Regions from separate parts of the Streptomyces sp. NPDC007875 genome, predicted to be linked through region 1. Evidence: riboswitches for the same ligand, from Rfam matches in the RefSeq annotation. Region 1 holds a riboswitch; the other holds the start of a gene.
What was found. A riboswitch is a leader RNA that binds a small molecule or an ion and turns the genes downstream of it on or off. The one in region 1 is predicted to bind cyclic di-AMP.
Positions count from the first base shown of each region.

Region 2: another riboswitch for cyclic di-AMP. It lies ahead of ACFYOY_RS06780 (M23 family metallopeptidase); the one in region 1 lies ahead of ACFYOY_RS17335 (NlpC/P60 family protein).

Region 1 covers NZ_JBIADZ010000007.1:267,274-274,663, reverse strand. Annotated here, with positions in the region: gene ACFYOY_RS17345 (M23 family metallopeptidase) at 1-222, shown strand, start outside; gene pcrA (DNA helicase PcrA) at 320-2,794, opposite strand; cyclic di-AMP (ydaO/yuaA leader) riboswitch at 2,968-3,138, shown strand; gene ACFYOY_RS17335 (NlpC/P60 family protein) at 3,146-4,300, shown strand; gene ACFYOY_RS17330 (hypothetical protein) at 4,771-4,974, shown strand; gene ACFYOY_RS17325 (MarR family winged helix-turn-helix transcriptional regulator) at 5,040-5,579, opposite strand; gene ACFYOY_RS17320 (amidohydrolase family protein) at 5,639-6,583, shown strand; gene ACFYOY_RS17315 (carboxymuconolactone decarboxylase family protein) at 6,698-7,171, shown strand; gene ACFYOY_RS17310 (MmcQ/YjbR family DNA-binding protein) at 7,197-7,390, opposite strand, start outside.
Region 2 covers NZ_JBIADZ010000002.1:661,092-668,481, forward strand. Annotated here, with positions in the region: gene ACFYOY_RS06755 (hypothetical protein) at 1-436, opposite strand, end outside; gene ACFYOY_RS06760 (hypothetical protein) at 699-1,253, opposite strand; gene ACFYOY_RS06765 (hypothetical protein) at 1,429-1,788, opposite strand; gene ACFYOY_RS06770 (DUF6227 family protein) at 2,278-3,048, shown strand; gene ACFYOY_RS06775 (PP2C family protein-serine/threonine phosphatase) at 3,539-4,900, shown strand; cyclic di-AMP (ydaO/yuaA leader) riboswitch at 5,148-5,317, shown strand; gene ACFYOY_RS06780 (M23 family metallopeptidase) at 5,329-6,519, shown strand; gene ACFYOY_RS06785 (aldo/keto reductase) at 6,700-7,390, shown strand, end outside.

The DNA of each region.
Region 1 (7,390 bases):
ATGGTCGTCCTGACCAGCCCGGACGGCACGGAGACCTGGTACTGCCACCTCAGCAGCGCCAAGATCCGCTCCGGCACCGTCAAGGCCGGGGAGACCATCGCGTACTCCGGGAACTCCGGTAACTCCACCGGCCCGCATCTGCACTTCGAGGTCCACCCCGGCGGTGGCTCGGCCATCGACCCGCTGCCCTGGCTGCGCGGTCAGGGCCTCGACCCGACCTGACCGGCCCCGGGTCTGGCCCCACTCCCGACCCGGGCCCTGACCGCTGTAGCGCGCCACCGGCGCGCTACAGCCTCAGCCCTTCGGCCGGCCGCTACAGCTACAGCTTCTCCACCGGTGCGTACCGCAGCAGCAGCCGCTTCGGCTTCTCCTCGCCGAAGTCGATCGTCGCCTCCGCGTTGTCCCCGCTGCCCTTCACCGCCACCACCGTGCCGAGCCCGAACGAGTCATGGGTGACCCGGTCGCCGATGGCCAGCGCGACCACCGGGCGCTCCTTGGCCCGCCGGGTCGCGAACCCGCTGCCCCCGGTGCGCGACCGCGACGACGACAGACCGGACGACAGCCCCGACGGCGGGGTCGAGGCGACGCTGCCCATGGACGCCGACGGGGTGGCGGGCCCGGTGCGCCGCCACCGCACATACTGGTCCGGGATCTCCTCCAGGAAGCGGGACGGCGGGTTGTACGCGGGCTGGCCCCAGGCGCTGCGCATCGTCGAGCGGGTCAGATAGAGCCGCTCGCGGGCCCGGGTGATCCCCACATAGGCCAGCCGCCGCTCCTCCTCCAGCTCCTTGGTCTGGCCGAGCGCCCGCATATGCGGGAAGACGCCGTCCTCCATACCGCTGAGGAAGACGACCGGGAACTCCAGGCCCTTCGCCGTGTGCAGGGTCATCAGCGTGATCACGCCGGAGCCGTCGGTGTCCTCGTCGGGGATCTGGTCGGAGTCGGCGACGAGCGCGACCTGCTCCAGGAAATCCGCGAGGGTGCCGGGGTTCTCCTCGCCGCGGTCCTGCTCGAACTCCAGGGCCACGGCCGCGAGCTCCTGCAGGTTCTCGATCCGGGTCTCGTCCTGCGGATCGGTGGACGCCTGGAGCTCGGCCAGATAGCCGGTGCGCTCCAGCACCGCCTCCAGGACGGTCGCCGGGCCCGCCCCGGACTCCACGATGGTGTGCAGCTCCTCCATGAGCGTGTTGAACCGCTTGACCGCGTTGGCCGAGCGGGCCGCCATGCCGTACGCGTCGTCGACCCGGCGCAGCGCCTGCGGGAAGGTGATCTTCTCGCGCAGCGCCAGCGCGTCGATCATGGCCTCGGCGCGCTCCCCGATGCCGCGCTTGGGCACGTTGAGAATCCGGCGGAGCGGGACGGAGTCCTCGGGGTTGGCCAGCACCCGCAGATAGGCGAGGACGTCCCGGACCTCCTTGCGCTCGTAGAAGCGCACGCCGCCGACGACCTTGTACGGCAGCCCGACCCGGATGAAGATCTCTTCGAAGACACGGGACTGGGCGTTGGTCCGGTAGAAGACCGCCACGTCACCGGCCTTGGCGTCGCCCGCGTCCGTGAGCCGGTCGATCTCGTCGGCGACGAACTGGGCCTCGTCGTGCTCGGTGTCGGCCACATAGCCGGTGATCTCGGTCCCGGCGCCGGCCTCGGTCCACAGGTTCTTCGGGCGGCGGTTCTCATTGCGCTCGATGACCGCGTTGGCCGCGCTCAGGATGGTCTGGGTGGAGCGGTAGTTCTGCTCGAGGAGGATCGTCCGCGCGGTGGGGTAGTCCTCCTCGAACTGGAGGATGTTGCGGATCGTGGCGCCCCGGAAGGCGTAGATCGACTGGTCGGCGTCGCCCACCACGCACAGCTCGGCGGCCGTGGTCTCCTCGGTGTCCGTGCCCACCAGCTCGCGCACGAGGGTGTACTGCGCGTGGTTGGTGTCCTGGTACTCGTCCACCAGGACGTGCCGGAAGCGGCGGCGGTAGTGCTCGGCGACGTCCGGGAACGCCTGGAGCAGATTGACCGTGGTCATGATGATGTCGTCGAAGTCCAGTGCGTTGGCCTCGCGCAGCCTCGCCTGGTACATCGCGTACGCCTCGGCCAGCGTCTTCTCGAAGCCGTCCGTCGCCTGTCCGGCGAAGGTCTCCTCGTCGATCAGCTCGTTCTTCAGGTTGGAGATCTTGGCGCTGAAGGACTTCGGCGGGAACCGCTTGGGGTCGAGATCCAGATCCCGGCAGACCAGCGACATCAGCCGCTTGGAGTCGGCGGCGTCGTAGATCGAGAACGATGAGGTGAAGCCGAGCTTCTTGGACTCCCGGCGCAGGATGCGGACGCAGGCGCTGTGGAAGGTGGAGACCCACATGGCGTTCGCCCGCGGGCCGACGAGCTCCTCCACCCGCTCCTTCATCTCGCCCGCCGCCTTGTTGGTGAAGGTGATGGCGAGGATCTGGCCGGGGTGTGTCCCGCGGGCGCCGAGCAGATAGGCGATGCGGTGGGTGAGCACCCGGGTCTTGCCGGAGCCGGCGCCCGCGACGATCAGCAGCGGCGAACCGGTGTGCTCCACGGCGGCTCTCTGCTGCTCGTTCAACCCCTCGAGCAGGGCGGACGGGTCCACGACGGGCCGCGCCGCGCCGTCCCGGTAGTGGGCCTCCCGGGGCACGGGCGCGTCGAAGCCGCCGCTGAAGAGGTGATGCGGCACGTCCTCGGCACCATCGGGGCCGGGGTGCGCCGAATCCTCGGGCGGCGGTGGTGGCTCCTCGTTCGAAGGAGGCCCGAGGTCCGCCAGGAAGCTGTCGTCAAAGAGGCTGCTCATCGCTCCCCGAGTCTAGGCCGCCCCACTGACAGCCGATGCCCGAACATCACGAAACGGTTTCGGGCAAAACGGCCACCAGTCTTCACAGGAGCCCCACGCGTTGGCTACCGTCCTGCGTCAGGCGGCCCGGAAGATCCGTCGGCGAACCACGTCGGCACGGGCGGCCTCCGCCGAGTCCGGCACCGCCGTAAGGCGCCCGGAGCCGGGGACCCGACAACGCAACACCGGGGTGAATCGGCCCGAACGGCGTGGCACGCAGGTGCCGCCCGGACACGGCCGTAGGGCAACCTTCCGTACCGCCCGAACCCGACAGCTAACCCGGTAGGCGGTCCACGGAAGGAGTCGCCTCCCTTGGCGTCGCACCGCAAGCCGCGGAGCCGAATACCGGCCCCGCTCACCGGTCACGGCCGCCGTACGGCCGTCGGGTTCACCACGGCCGCCCTCGCATCCGTCACCCTGCTCTCCCAGACGGCCAACGCCGCGCCGGGCGACCCCAAGCCGGCCGGCCAGTCGATCGAGAAGGTCAAGGAGAAGGTCGACACCCTCTACCACCAGGCGGAGAGCGCCACCCAGCGCTACAACGCCGCCAAGGAGCGCGCCGATCAGCAGCGGGCCAAGGTCGACAAGCTGCTCGACTCCGTCGCCCAGCGCACCGAGAAGCTCAACGAGGCGCGGCGCACGCTCGGCGCCTACGCCGCCGCCCAGTACCGCGACGGCGGAATGGCCCGCTCCGCCGCGACCCTGCTGTTCTCCAATGACCCGCAGGACGTCTTCGACCAGTCGCATCTGATGGACCGGCTGACCGGTCGGCAGAAGCAGGCCGTCGACGACTTCCAGAAGCAGCAGGCGAGCGCCGCCAAGGAGCGCGGTAGGGCCAGCGAGAGCCTCGCCTCGCTGACCGCGTCGCAGAAGCAGCTGAAGACCCAGAAGAAGACCGTCCAGGACAAGCTGACCGAGGCCCGGCGGCTGCTGGCGAATCTGACCGCCAAGGAGAAGGCGCGGCTGGCGGCGATCGAGAAGAAGAAGGCGGAGGAGGCCCGCCGTAAGGCGGCCGCGCTCGCCGAGAAGCAGCGGCAGGAGGCCGCGCGCAAGAAGCAGCAGGAGCAGAACAAAGACAGCAGCTCCGGTTCGACGGCGCCCTCGGCCCCGGCCAACAGCTCCAAGGCGGCCCAGGCCATCGCCTTCGCGAAGTCGCAGCTCGGCAAGCCGTATGTCTGGGGCGCGACCGGCCCCAGCTCCTTCGACTGCTCAGGGCTGACGCAGGCGGCCTGGAAGGCGGCCGGGATCTCGCTGCCGCGCACCACCTGGGACCAGGTGAAGGTCGGTACGCGCGTCTCGACGTCCGAACTCCAGCCGGGCGATCTGGTCTTCTTCTACGACGACATCAGCCATGTCGGCCTCTACATCGGCGACGGGATGATGATCCACGCGCCGAAGCCGGGCGATGTGGTGAAGAAGGCGCCGATCACCGAGATGCCGATCTACGGGAGCGTGCGGCCCGCGTAGGGCGGGCGCGGGGGCCGTACAGGCCCTTGGCGTGGGGGGGGGGGGGGGGGGGGGGGCCCCCCCCCCCCCCCCCCCCCCCCCCCCCCCACCCCTGCCTCACCTCAACCGCTACGTTTCCGCGTCCGAGTTGCCGCGCAGTTCAGCCGCGCGCCGGTGGTTCCGGCACCCCAGGCCGACGGAGACGAGGGGTGAGGGCGTCCGCCGTGAACCCGACGTAGGTCCCGCGTAGCGACGCGTTCACGTGAAGAGGCGTGCAGGGTGCGGAATTCGGTGTGCACGGCATGGATGTACGGGCGGGCCGTCCGAAGTGATCCGCGATGTCACAACTGTGTGCTGGGCGCGATCTGGAGCGGTCACAACCCGTCGGCGGGGCGGCAGTTGGCGGCCGGGCGGCGTTCTCCATTGCGCACACTGGTTCTGCAGAGCAGGTCAGCACGGGCACAACGGATGACGAGTGGGGGGAACGCGCCATGGCGGACGGTTGCCGGGACTGTGAGACGTGTACGAGGTCGTGGCTGGGGCGGCTGCTCCAGAACGCGGCGGTGGGGCTGATGCATGTGGTGACGATCGGCATCAGCTATCTGGTCAAGAAGGGGTTCAGGCGGCACTGCCCGCAGTGCAAGCACCTGCTGTCGCGACACTCGCGCAGGGCGGACGGTTCATTCCGGGACTGAGCGCTCCTCACGGCGCGAGGGTCGTTCGTCCGAGGACGCCGATATCGCCTGGGCCCCGTAATGGATCAAGCGCCCGCCGGGCCCGGGATGGTCGCGCTGATCATGCCGGTCAGGCGGTGCAGTTGCGCGGCCAGGGCGCGGCGCTCCTGCGGGGTGAACTGCGACAGCGCCTCGTACTGGCGCGCCCGTAGCTCGGTTTGCATCGCGGTGAGGCGTTCGGCGCCTTCTTCGGTGAGGCGGACGAGGACCTGGCGCTCGTCCTGCGGGGAGCGACGCCGCGTGATCACACCCTTGGCCTCCAGTTGCTGGAGCATGCGGGTCGCGGTGGGCACGCTGACCTCGGCGCCGGCCGCGAGGCGGCCGACCGGCAGGCCCTCCCCCTCGGCGTCCTGCGCCAGGGGGTCGAGCAGGGCCACCTGCGACATGGACAGGCCGACCGCGGACTGGCCGACGGTGGCCGCCCGCGAGCGCCGCATGGCGTAGAAGAGCCGGTCGGCGGCCTGGGCCAGGTCTTCCACGCCCGCCTCGGGGGCCGCCTCGACGGCCGATTCGAGGGCGGGACCCGTCTCTGGTTCGCCCGCCTCTTGGTTGCCTGCCTCGCGCATGATTGTTAGCTTACTAAATAAGATTGGTTAGCAAGCTAAGTACTAGGAGGCTCATCATCATGCCCTTCCCCGCCCGTATCGACGTCCACCAGCACATCGTCCCGCCCATCTGGGCCTCGACCCTCGCCGCGCACGGCCTCGACTCCGGCGGCTGGGCCATCCCTGCCTGGAGCCCGACCAGCGCCATCGCGATGATGGACCAGCAGGGCATCGCCACCGGCGTCCTGTCGGTCACCTCCCCCGGCATTCACCTGGGCAGCGACGCACAGGCGCGCGACCTCGCCCGCGCCGTCAACGAGTACGGCGCCGAGGTCGTCAGGGACCACCCCGGCCGCTTCGGCCACTTCGCCAGCGTCCCGCTGCCCGACGTGGACGCCGCCCTGACCGAGACCGCGCATGCGCTGGACACCCTGGGTGCCGACGGCGTCGTCCTGATGTCCAACGCCCACGGCCGCTACCTCGGCGACCCCGACTTCGAACCGCTGTGGGCCGAGATCGACCGCCGCGGCGCCACCGTCTTCGTCCACCCCGCCCAGCCGCCGATGCCGCTGCTGCCCGGCACCCCCGCCCCGCTCGCCGACTACGTCTTCGACACCACGCGCACCGCCCTCAACCTGGTGCTGAACGGCGTCATGAGCCGCTACCCGGACATGCGGGTGATCCTCTCCCACGGCGGCGGCTTCCTGCCCTACGCCGCGTACCGCTTCTCCGGCCTGACCTCCACCGTCGTGGACCGCGAGCGCAACGCCGAGGACATCCTGCGCGACCTGAAGCGGTTCTACTTCGACACCGCCCTGTCGGCCAGCCCCAGCGCCCTGCCCGCGCTGCTGGCCTTCGCCGAGCCCGGTCACGTCCTCTACGGCAGCGACTGGCCCTTCGCGCCCCAGGACGCCGGCACCTACTACAACCACTACCTGGAGACCTACCCCGACTACGCCCCCGGCCAGGCCGAGGCCATCGACCGCGGCAACGCCGAGGCGCTCTTCCCCCGCCTCGTCCGCTGACCCACCCATCCCGACCCGAGAAGGGAGACGCAGGTCACATGCGGTCCTGTCACATCTCCCCGAGCCGTTCCGTCAGGGAGGTGTCACGACAACAACGGCATAGGAGAGCCCGTCATGGATGCTCGTTTGAACCTCTTCGGCAACCCGCTCCTCGGCACGTTCCTGAAGCACATCAACTCCGCGGGCAAGGCGGTCACGGACTCGGCGCTGCCGGCCGCGACGCAGGAGCTGGTGAAGCTCCGCGCCAGCCAGATCAACGGCTGCGGCTTCTGCACCGACATGCACACCAAGGAGGCCGCGAAGGCCGGGGAGACCTCGACGCGCCTCAACCTCGTCGCGGCCTGGCGGGAGGCCACGGTGTTCACCGATGCCGAGCGCGCCGCCCTGGAGCTGGCGGAGCAGGGCACCCGCATCGCCGACGCGGCCGGTGGCGTCACGGACGAGGCGTGGGCGAACGCGGCCAAGCACTACGACGAGGAACAGCTCGCCGCCCTGGTGGCCATCATCGCCATCATCAACACCTACAACCGCCTGAACGTCATCGTCCAGCAGCCCGCCGGCGACTACCAGCCCGGCCAGTTCGGCTGAGACCGGCGTCCGCCGTCGGAAACCCTCAAGGGCGGTCGAGCCGGAGGCGCTCGGCCTTCGGCAGCCCCGCGACCACCAGGTCGTAGGAGTCCTCGATGAGCTCCCGGACCAGCCGGTCCGGGAGGCCGCCGTCGACCGTCACCGTGTTCCAGTGGCGCTTGTTCATATGCCACCCCGGGATGATCAGCTCCGGATACCCCTCACGGAGCCGGCCCGCGT
Region 2 (7,390 bases), on a different contig from region 1:
TGGCCTTGTGGACCTTCTTGGCCTTGTGCGGGTCCTTGGCCTTGTGCTTCTTCGGCGGGTCCTTGTGCACGACCACGACGGGGTCCGGCTCGTCGAGGGCGATGTTCGTGCAGTCGGAGCCGATGTTGACGTCGCCGGTCGGGGCGGCCACGGTGGTGATGACGGTGGGGCCGGTGGCCGTGTCGCACTCGTTCGACTGGATCACCGAACCAACGTGGTTGGCGAAGTTGACGCAGTCCGAGCCGAGGTTGATGTCGCCGGTGGGGGCGGCGGCGCCGGTGTTGGTGGTGGCGCCGGTGTTGGTCTCACAGTGGTTTCGCTGAGCACTGCTGGACTGCGGGAAGAGCCCATGAGCACTCGCGCTACCGGCGCCGCCGACCACCATTGTGCCCGCGGCCGCCGCGGCCATGAGAGCTGCCTTCTTGCCGATCTGCATTGTTCTGGTGCCTCCATATCGGGTTCTTCTCCGCGAATATTCCGCAGACACCTCTTGAACGAGATTTCCGTAATCCGGGATCCGGGACTATGTGAAGCATCACCCATCCGCCACAGTAAAGGTATATTCAGCCGGTGCGGAAGTCGGTGGATTTCTCTTCGCAAAAAATGAACGCGACCCCGGGGAAAATTCCCCAAGGCCGCGTTCATCTCGAGCAGCTTTTTCCAGAAGCTCGGTGGCGAACTCCGGTGAGCTCGGTGTTTCAGGAGCGCTGACGGTTTCCCTGGCCACCGCTCTTGCCGCTCTTCGTGCCGTTCGTGCTCGTGCCCTGACTTCCGTTCTGGGGGTCGGAGCCGGCGACATTGGCACAGTTGGTCTCGGTGGTGACATCGGAGCCGGGGCCGATCGTGATCGGGCCCGTCACGGAGGTGGTGCGACAGTCGTTGGTCTGCTTCGTCACACCACCCGACTTGCTGACGTTGACGCAGTTGGTCCCGTTCTTGATTTCGGATCCGGGGGCCAGCGCGACGGTGATCGGACCGATGACGGAGTGGGTACGGCAGCGGTTCTCCTGCTCCGACACACCCGACTCGGCGGTGTTGACGCAGTCGGTCTGATTGCTGAGCTCGGTCGGGCCGGCGGCCACGGTGATGGTGCCGACGACGGAACTCGTGGTGCAGCGGTTGCTCTGCGTCCCGCCGTTGGCGCCTGCCGCGCGGCTGGGACCGGAATCGGCGGCGTCGGCTCCGCCCGCACCACCGATGAGCAGCGCACCCACGGCCGCCACAAGAAGCGCCGACCTTTTGCGCATGTGCATAACGAGCCTCCAATCGGGCTTTCGGTACGGCACGCGCTCATCGCCATCACCGAAAGCCTCTTTCATGGCAGCGGCCCTGGAAGGGAGGCTTCCAGGGCCGCGATTCCCAACGGGGGGATGCCTCATGGCGTTACCGCGGGCGGGAACACCATGAAAGGGTCAGCGACTCAGCGACTCAGTGACGCTTGACGCTGTCGTCGTCCGTGGCGATGTTCGCGCAGTTCGACCCGATGTTGGTGTCGCCCGTCGGGGCGGCAGCGCCGGTGACCAGCGTGACGCCGGTGGACGTGTCGCAGTCGTTGGCCTGGACGACCGAACCGCTGCTGTTGGTGAAGTTCACGCAGTCCGAACCGATGTTGATGTCGCCGGTGGGAGCGGCACCGCCGGTGTTGGTGGTGGCGCCGGTGGCCGTGTCACAGCTGTTGAGCTGCACGATGAAGTCGTCGTTGTTGTTGGCCAGGGCGCCACCCGCGCCACCGATGACCAGAGCGCCGGCGGCCGCGGTCAGGAGAATTGCCTTCGTGCCGATGTTCACTTAATTCCTCCGTCTGGGTTGCTCCGCGAATTCACGGACGCATGACACAACGAAGCTCATCAGTTAAGGCTTCGGGCCGCCAGTCAGCTTCACCCGTCCGGCATAGTGCGGCTCTTCCGGCGCGTGTTCTCCAAGAATCCTGCTAAGGGGGACCAATGCAAGGACCATTTGGCCCAGCTCGGCCCGGCGGGCACCTGAATCCCTTTAATTGAATGAGGGGAAGCGGCTGCCCGGCGGAGGGGGCCCGGATGCGCTGGGACCCGGTGCCCGCGGTGGCCGACCGACCCACCCTGGCCCGCGCGCGTACTTGTTCGACCGGTCGGACGAGTGATACATCCAGGCTCTACGACGCAGGAGTGAGTGAGGCACAGTCACACCGACAGCTTTGCGGAACCGCAGCGCGGCGCGTGTTCACGCCGCTACGCTAAGTGCGCGAGGTGGTCGCCCGGGGGGCGCGGCGAATCAACGCCGGGAGGCGGGAGGAGAGACATGGGGCACTCACGAGCGGACGGGACCCCGGCCGAGCTGATGGACGGGCTGCTGGCCCGTGCGCAGAACGGCTTCGAGATCGGCGAGGCAGTGCTGGCCCAGGCGCGGAGCGCCCTGATGCACCAGTCCGAGCTGCGGTCCTGCCGGCAGTGCAATGAGCGGTGCGGCCAGCTTGGCTACAGCACCTACCGGCATGTCTTCCTGCTCCCTGACGGCAGCAGCCTGCTGCTGTGGGAACTGGAGCACAACACCGGCGAGGGCGGTCGCCCGCTGTACGAGCTCTACGCGGACGAGGACGCCCTGACGCTGGCCGAGCGCCGCGTCCACGATCGCCTCGGCGGCGCCCGCTGGGAGGAGCTCGACGGGTTACCGCTGTGGCTTCCGGACCAGCTGCTGCACACGGCCGAGCCACTGGAGAGCTCCCGTGCGTATGTGGCCGACAATTCGGCCGACCACGCCCGTCGTGTCCTGCGCCGCGCGGAGAACGCCGACCGCCCGGGCGAGGAGACCGAGCGGCTGCTGACGACCGCGTTCGCCCATGACATCGCCCTCGCGCCCAAGCCCCGGCGCCGCTCCGGCGGTCCCGACGCGACCTGGTGCCGCTTCTATGAGCACGCCTTCCTGCTCGCGGGAGGGGACGAGGTCGTGCTGTGGGAGCTGGAGCACAATCTCACCCGGGACGGACGGCTGGTGTGCGAGGTGTACCTCGACGAGGTCTCGGCGGAGCTCGCGGCGGACCGTCATGCCCGCGCGCTGGGCGTCGACCTCTGACGTCGCATCCGCACCCTCTGGCACATCCGCACCCTCTGGCACATCCGCACCCTCTGATGCATCCGCAACCTCTGGTGCGCCCGTAGCCGCTGACGCTCTCGTGGCCTCTGACGGGCCGGCGGCGCGCCCGCGGCGTAACCTCTGACGGCCCCCGTGGCTCTGACGCGCCCACAGCCTCTGAGGCGCCGCAGCGCGCCCGCTGCGTGCCCACCGCGTGCCCGCTGAGTGCCCGTGTGCGCCCTCCACATGCCCGCAGGGCGCCCGCCACGTGCCCGCAGCGCACGTGTGGGAGCCGGGCCCGCTCACGGCGCCCGTCCAGCACCCGCTTGGCCGACACCGACTCGCCTGGCGGCCCGTCAGCCGGAAGCCTGGTGACGAAGGTGACGAAGGTGACCAAGGTGGCAACGGCGACGCTGTGACGACAGCGAGCTGTGACGACAGCGACGCTGTGACGGCGGCGGGACGCGGACCAGGGAAGCGAGAGAAGCCGGTGCGGGTGCGAGGGAGCAGGGCTCGTACGGGCGCCCGTACCAAGTGGCGTACGGCCTGGCCCCGGCTGAGCCGCCCGCACACCCACCGCCGCCGCACCCGCCTGCACACGCTCATCGACACCGGCGCCGCGGCCGGTGGTGCCTCTGCCGAAGGGTTCACCGGGCCCACCGCGGGGCCCAGCCCGGTCGAGGACGCTCACCAGGGGCTGCCGGGCCGCCGGGTGGCCCGCTGGGTTCCCGCCATCCTCATCCTCGGCGGCGTCAGCTTCGACCTGGCCACCCCGTCCGGCTACACCGCCTCGCCCTTCTTCGCCGCCGCCCCTCTGGTCGCCGCGGCGCTCTTACCGCTGCGGCAGACCGTCATCATGGCCGTCATCGCCGTCCTCACGACCTGTCTGCTGGCGGAGTTGCACGGCGTGACGGACCCGACCCAGGCGGCCACCGAGATCGTCACGGTCGCCACCGTGACCGGGCTGGCGGTGGCGATCAACCGTGTCGTACGGCGCAGCTACCACCGGCTCGCCTCGGCACGCGGTGTCGCGGAGGCGGCCCAGCGCGCCGTCCTGCCCGCGCCGCCCGCCCGTCTCGCCGGGCTGGAGATCGCCGCGCGCTACGTACCGGCGGAGAAGTACGCGGCGATCGGCGGTGACCTGTACGCGGTCCAGGACACCCCGCACGGCGTACGGCTGACCGTCGGCGACGTACGCGGCAAGGGGCTGGGGGCCGTGGAGGTCGTGGCGATCCTACTGGGCTGCTTCCGGGAGGCGGCGGAGCAGGAGACGACCCTGGAGGCGCTCGTGGGCCGTCTGGAGCGGGCGCTGCAGCGTGAGGGCGCCCGGCGAGCCGACCTGGAGGTGTTCGAGGGGTTCACGACGGCGGTGGTGGCTGAAATTCCGCGCGGTGACTCCACCCTGCGGTTGCTCAACCGTGGTCATCCGGCGCCGCTGCTCATGGAGGAGGACGGCGGGGTGCGCGCCCTGGAGCCGGAGGCGGCGGCGCTGCCGGTGGGGATGGGGGAGCTGGCCGGGTGGCCGGACCGGGTGATGGAGCTGGGGTTCGAGGAGGGGGCGACGCTGCTGCTCTTCACGGACGGGGTGACGGAGGCCCGGGACCGCAATGGCGAGTTCTACGACCCGGCGAAGCAGCTGCGCGGCCGCCGCTTCACCGATCCGCAGGAGCTGCTGGATGCGTTGGTGGCCGATGTCGAGCGCCATACGGACGGCGGGACGGCGGACGACATGGCGCTGCTGGCGGTCCGCCGGACCCCGGCCCGCGGGAACGGACGGGGGAACGGGCACGGCGACGGTGACGCGAACCGCACCGGCCATACGAGGGACGGCGACGCTCCCCACCGTCCGTAGCCGACCGGGTCCATACCGTGCGTAGTCGGCCGAGCCCCCTCCGCATAACAATTGCTGCACGATCGACCCGCACGCGTTTTTGTGAACCTTTGGCCAGTGCGCCGATTCGCTCCCATCTGTTCCTTCTTGAGCGCTAAGTTCATGCCAAAGGTGCGCGGATTCCTCAGAACAGCTTGGAATCACATCGCGCTCTCTATTAACGTTCGATAACGCAGCGCGGTCGTCACAACCGTCGCAAGGGCGGCACCGTGCGCCGTCGCCGAATCCCGTACGCACACCGGCAGTACCGCACCACCAGCAGCACCAAGGGAACCGGGGAACCAACACCTTGGGGTGAATCGGGTCGAACCTGACCCGTAGGAGACCTTCCTGCTCCGAACCCGTCAGCTAACCCGGTAGGCGAGAAGGAAGGAAAGGAGTGCGCCTCCGTGGCGTCCAACAGGTCTGCCCTGGACGAGGCCCCGTATCGCACACGGGGAGGCGGTTTGGGGACCGCCACCGCCTACGGCCCCGGCTTTGACGCCGGCGGTGGGATGAGCTCCGGGGACGGACACTTCGCCCCCGACGATCGGTACGCGAATGCGGATGGGGACGCGTTCGAGGGCCCGGGTGCCGGATTCGAGACCGAGCCCTGGGAGGAGTGGAACCCCACCGAGGAGTCCATCGCTCCCGTACGCGGCCGGCATCGCGTGGCCAAGCAGCGCGGCGGGACCATGGCGCGCAGCGGCGCCGTCCTCGGGGTCGGCGTGATCGCGGCGGTCGGTGCGGGCGGCATGGCCAGCGCCAAGGACCGTCCCAAGCCGCCCATTTCCATGCCGGACCTCGGCCATGTCGCCGATGAGGTCAAGGCCAGCTTGCCCGCGGCCAAGGACCTGCCCGGCATCGGCTCCTGGACGTCGGACGACAGCAGTGGGCCGCAGACGGCCGCCGCCCCCCTCTCCCAGGCCGGCCTGACCAGCGAGGACGAGCAGCGCGGCACCACCGACGCGGGTGAGGCGCTCCGCGCCCGCATCCTCCAGCAGGCCGAGAACCAGCAGAACGCGGCGGACGAGGACAGCCGCACCGCCGCGGCGAAGGCCGCCGCGGAGAAGGCATCCGACCAGGCCGCGGAGGTGGCCGCCCAGCGGAAGGCCAAGGCCGAGGCGGAGAAGAAGGCCGCCGAGCAGCGGGCGAAGGAGGCGGCCGAGAAGAAGGCCGCGGCCGAGCGCCAGGCCAGGCTCGCCGCCGCGTACACCCTCCCCGTCGGCTCGTACACCCTGACCGCGAGCTTCGGCCAGGCGGGCGACATTTGGTCGGCCGACCACACCGGCCAGGACTTCGCCGCCCCGACCGGCACCCCGGCCAAGGCGGTGCACGGCGGCACCATCACCCAGGCGGGCTGGGCCGGTTCGTACGGCTACCGCATCGTGCTGACCCTCAGCGACGGCACCGAGATCTGGTACTGCCACCTGTCGTCGATGGTCGTCACATCGGGCAAGGTGACGGCGGGCGACGTCATCGGCCGCGTCGGCGCCACCGGCAATGTGACCGGCCCGCACCTCCACCTCGAGGTCCGGCCGGGCGGCGGCTCGCCGATCGACCCGATGCCCTGGCTGCGCCAGCACGGGATGAATCCCTGATACTCCGGCGGCTCTGGCGCTCTCTCCCCCCTTGACGCCAGGGCCGCCGGTTTACGTCCCGACGGGGCGGCCCCTCAGGAACACCCCTCTCAGGAACCCCCCAGGAATCCCCCAGGAACACCCCCCCGAGGAACACCCCCCCGAGGAACAACCCCGCCCGGCCACCCGTTGTAAAAACGTATGGCTGACAACACACAAAAGATCGGTGACCTGTCCGTCTTCCCGTTCTCCCTCGGCGGGAACGTCTTCGGCTGGACCGCCAACGAGGCCGAGTCCTTCCGGGTGCTCGACGCCTTCGTCGCGGCGGGCGGCAACTTCATCGACACGGCCGATGTCTACTCCGCGTGGGTGCCGGGCAACGAGGGCGGCGAGTCCGAGACCGTCCTCGGCAACTGGTTCGCTTCCCGGGGCAACCGTTCCGAGGTCGTCCTCGCCACCAAGGTGGGCGCCGGCTACCCGGAGCCCCGCGGTCTGACCTCGTCCGCCATCAAATCGGGCGTCGAGAAATCCCTCCAGCGGCTGCGCACCGACTACATCGACCTCTACTACACCCACTACGACGATCCGTCGGTGCCGGTGGAGGAAATCATCAGCACCCTGGACGAACTGGTCACGGAGGGCAAGGTCCGCGAGATCGCCGCGTCCAACGTCAGCGCGGAGCGCCTGGAGGCCCAGCTGACCTTCTCCACCCAGGAGAGCCTGGCCCGCTATGTCGCCCTCCAGCCGCACTACAACCTGGTCTCGCGCGACACCTACGAGGGCGAGCTGGCCGACGTTGCCGCCCGCCACGGCCTGGCGACCATCCCGTACTACTCCCTGGCGTCCGGCTTCCTCACCGGTAAGTACCGCCCCGGCACGGCGGTCGACAGCC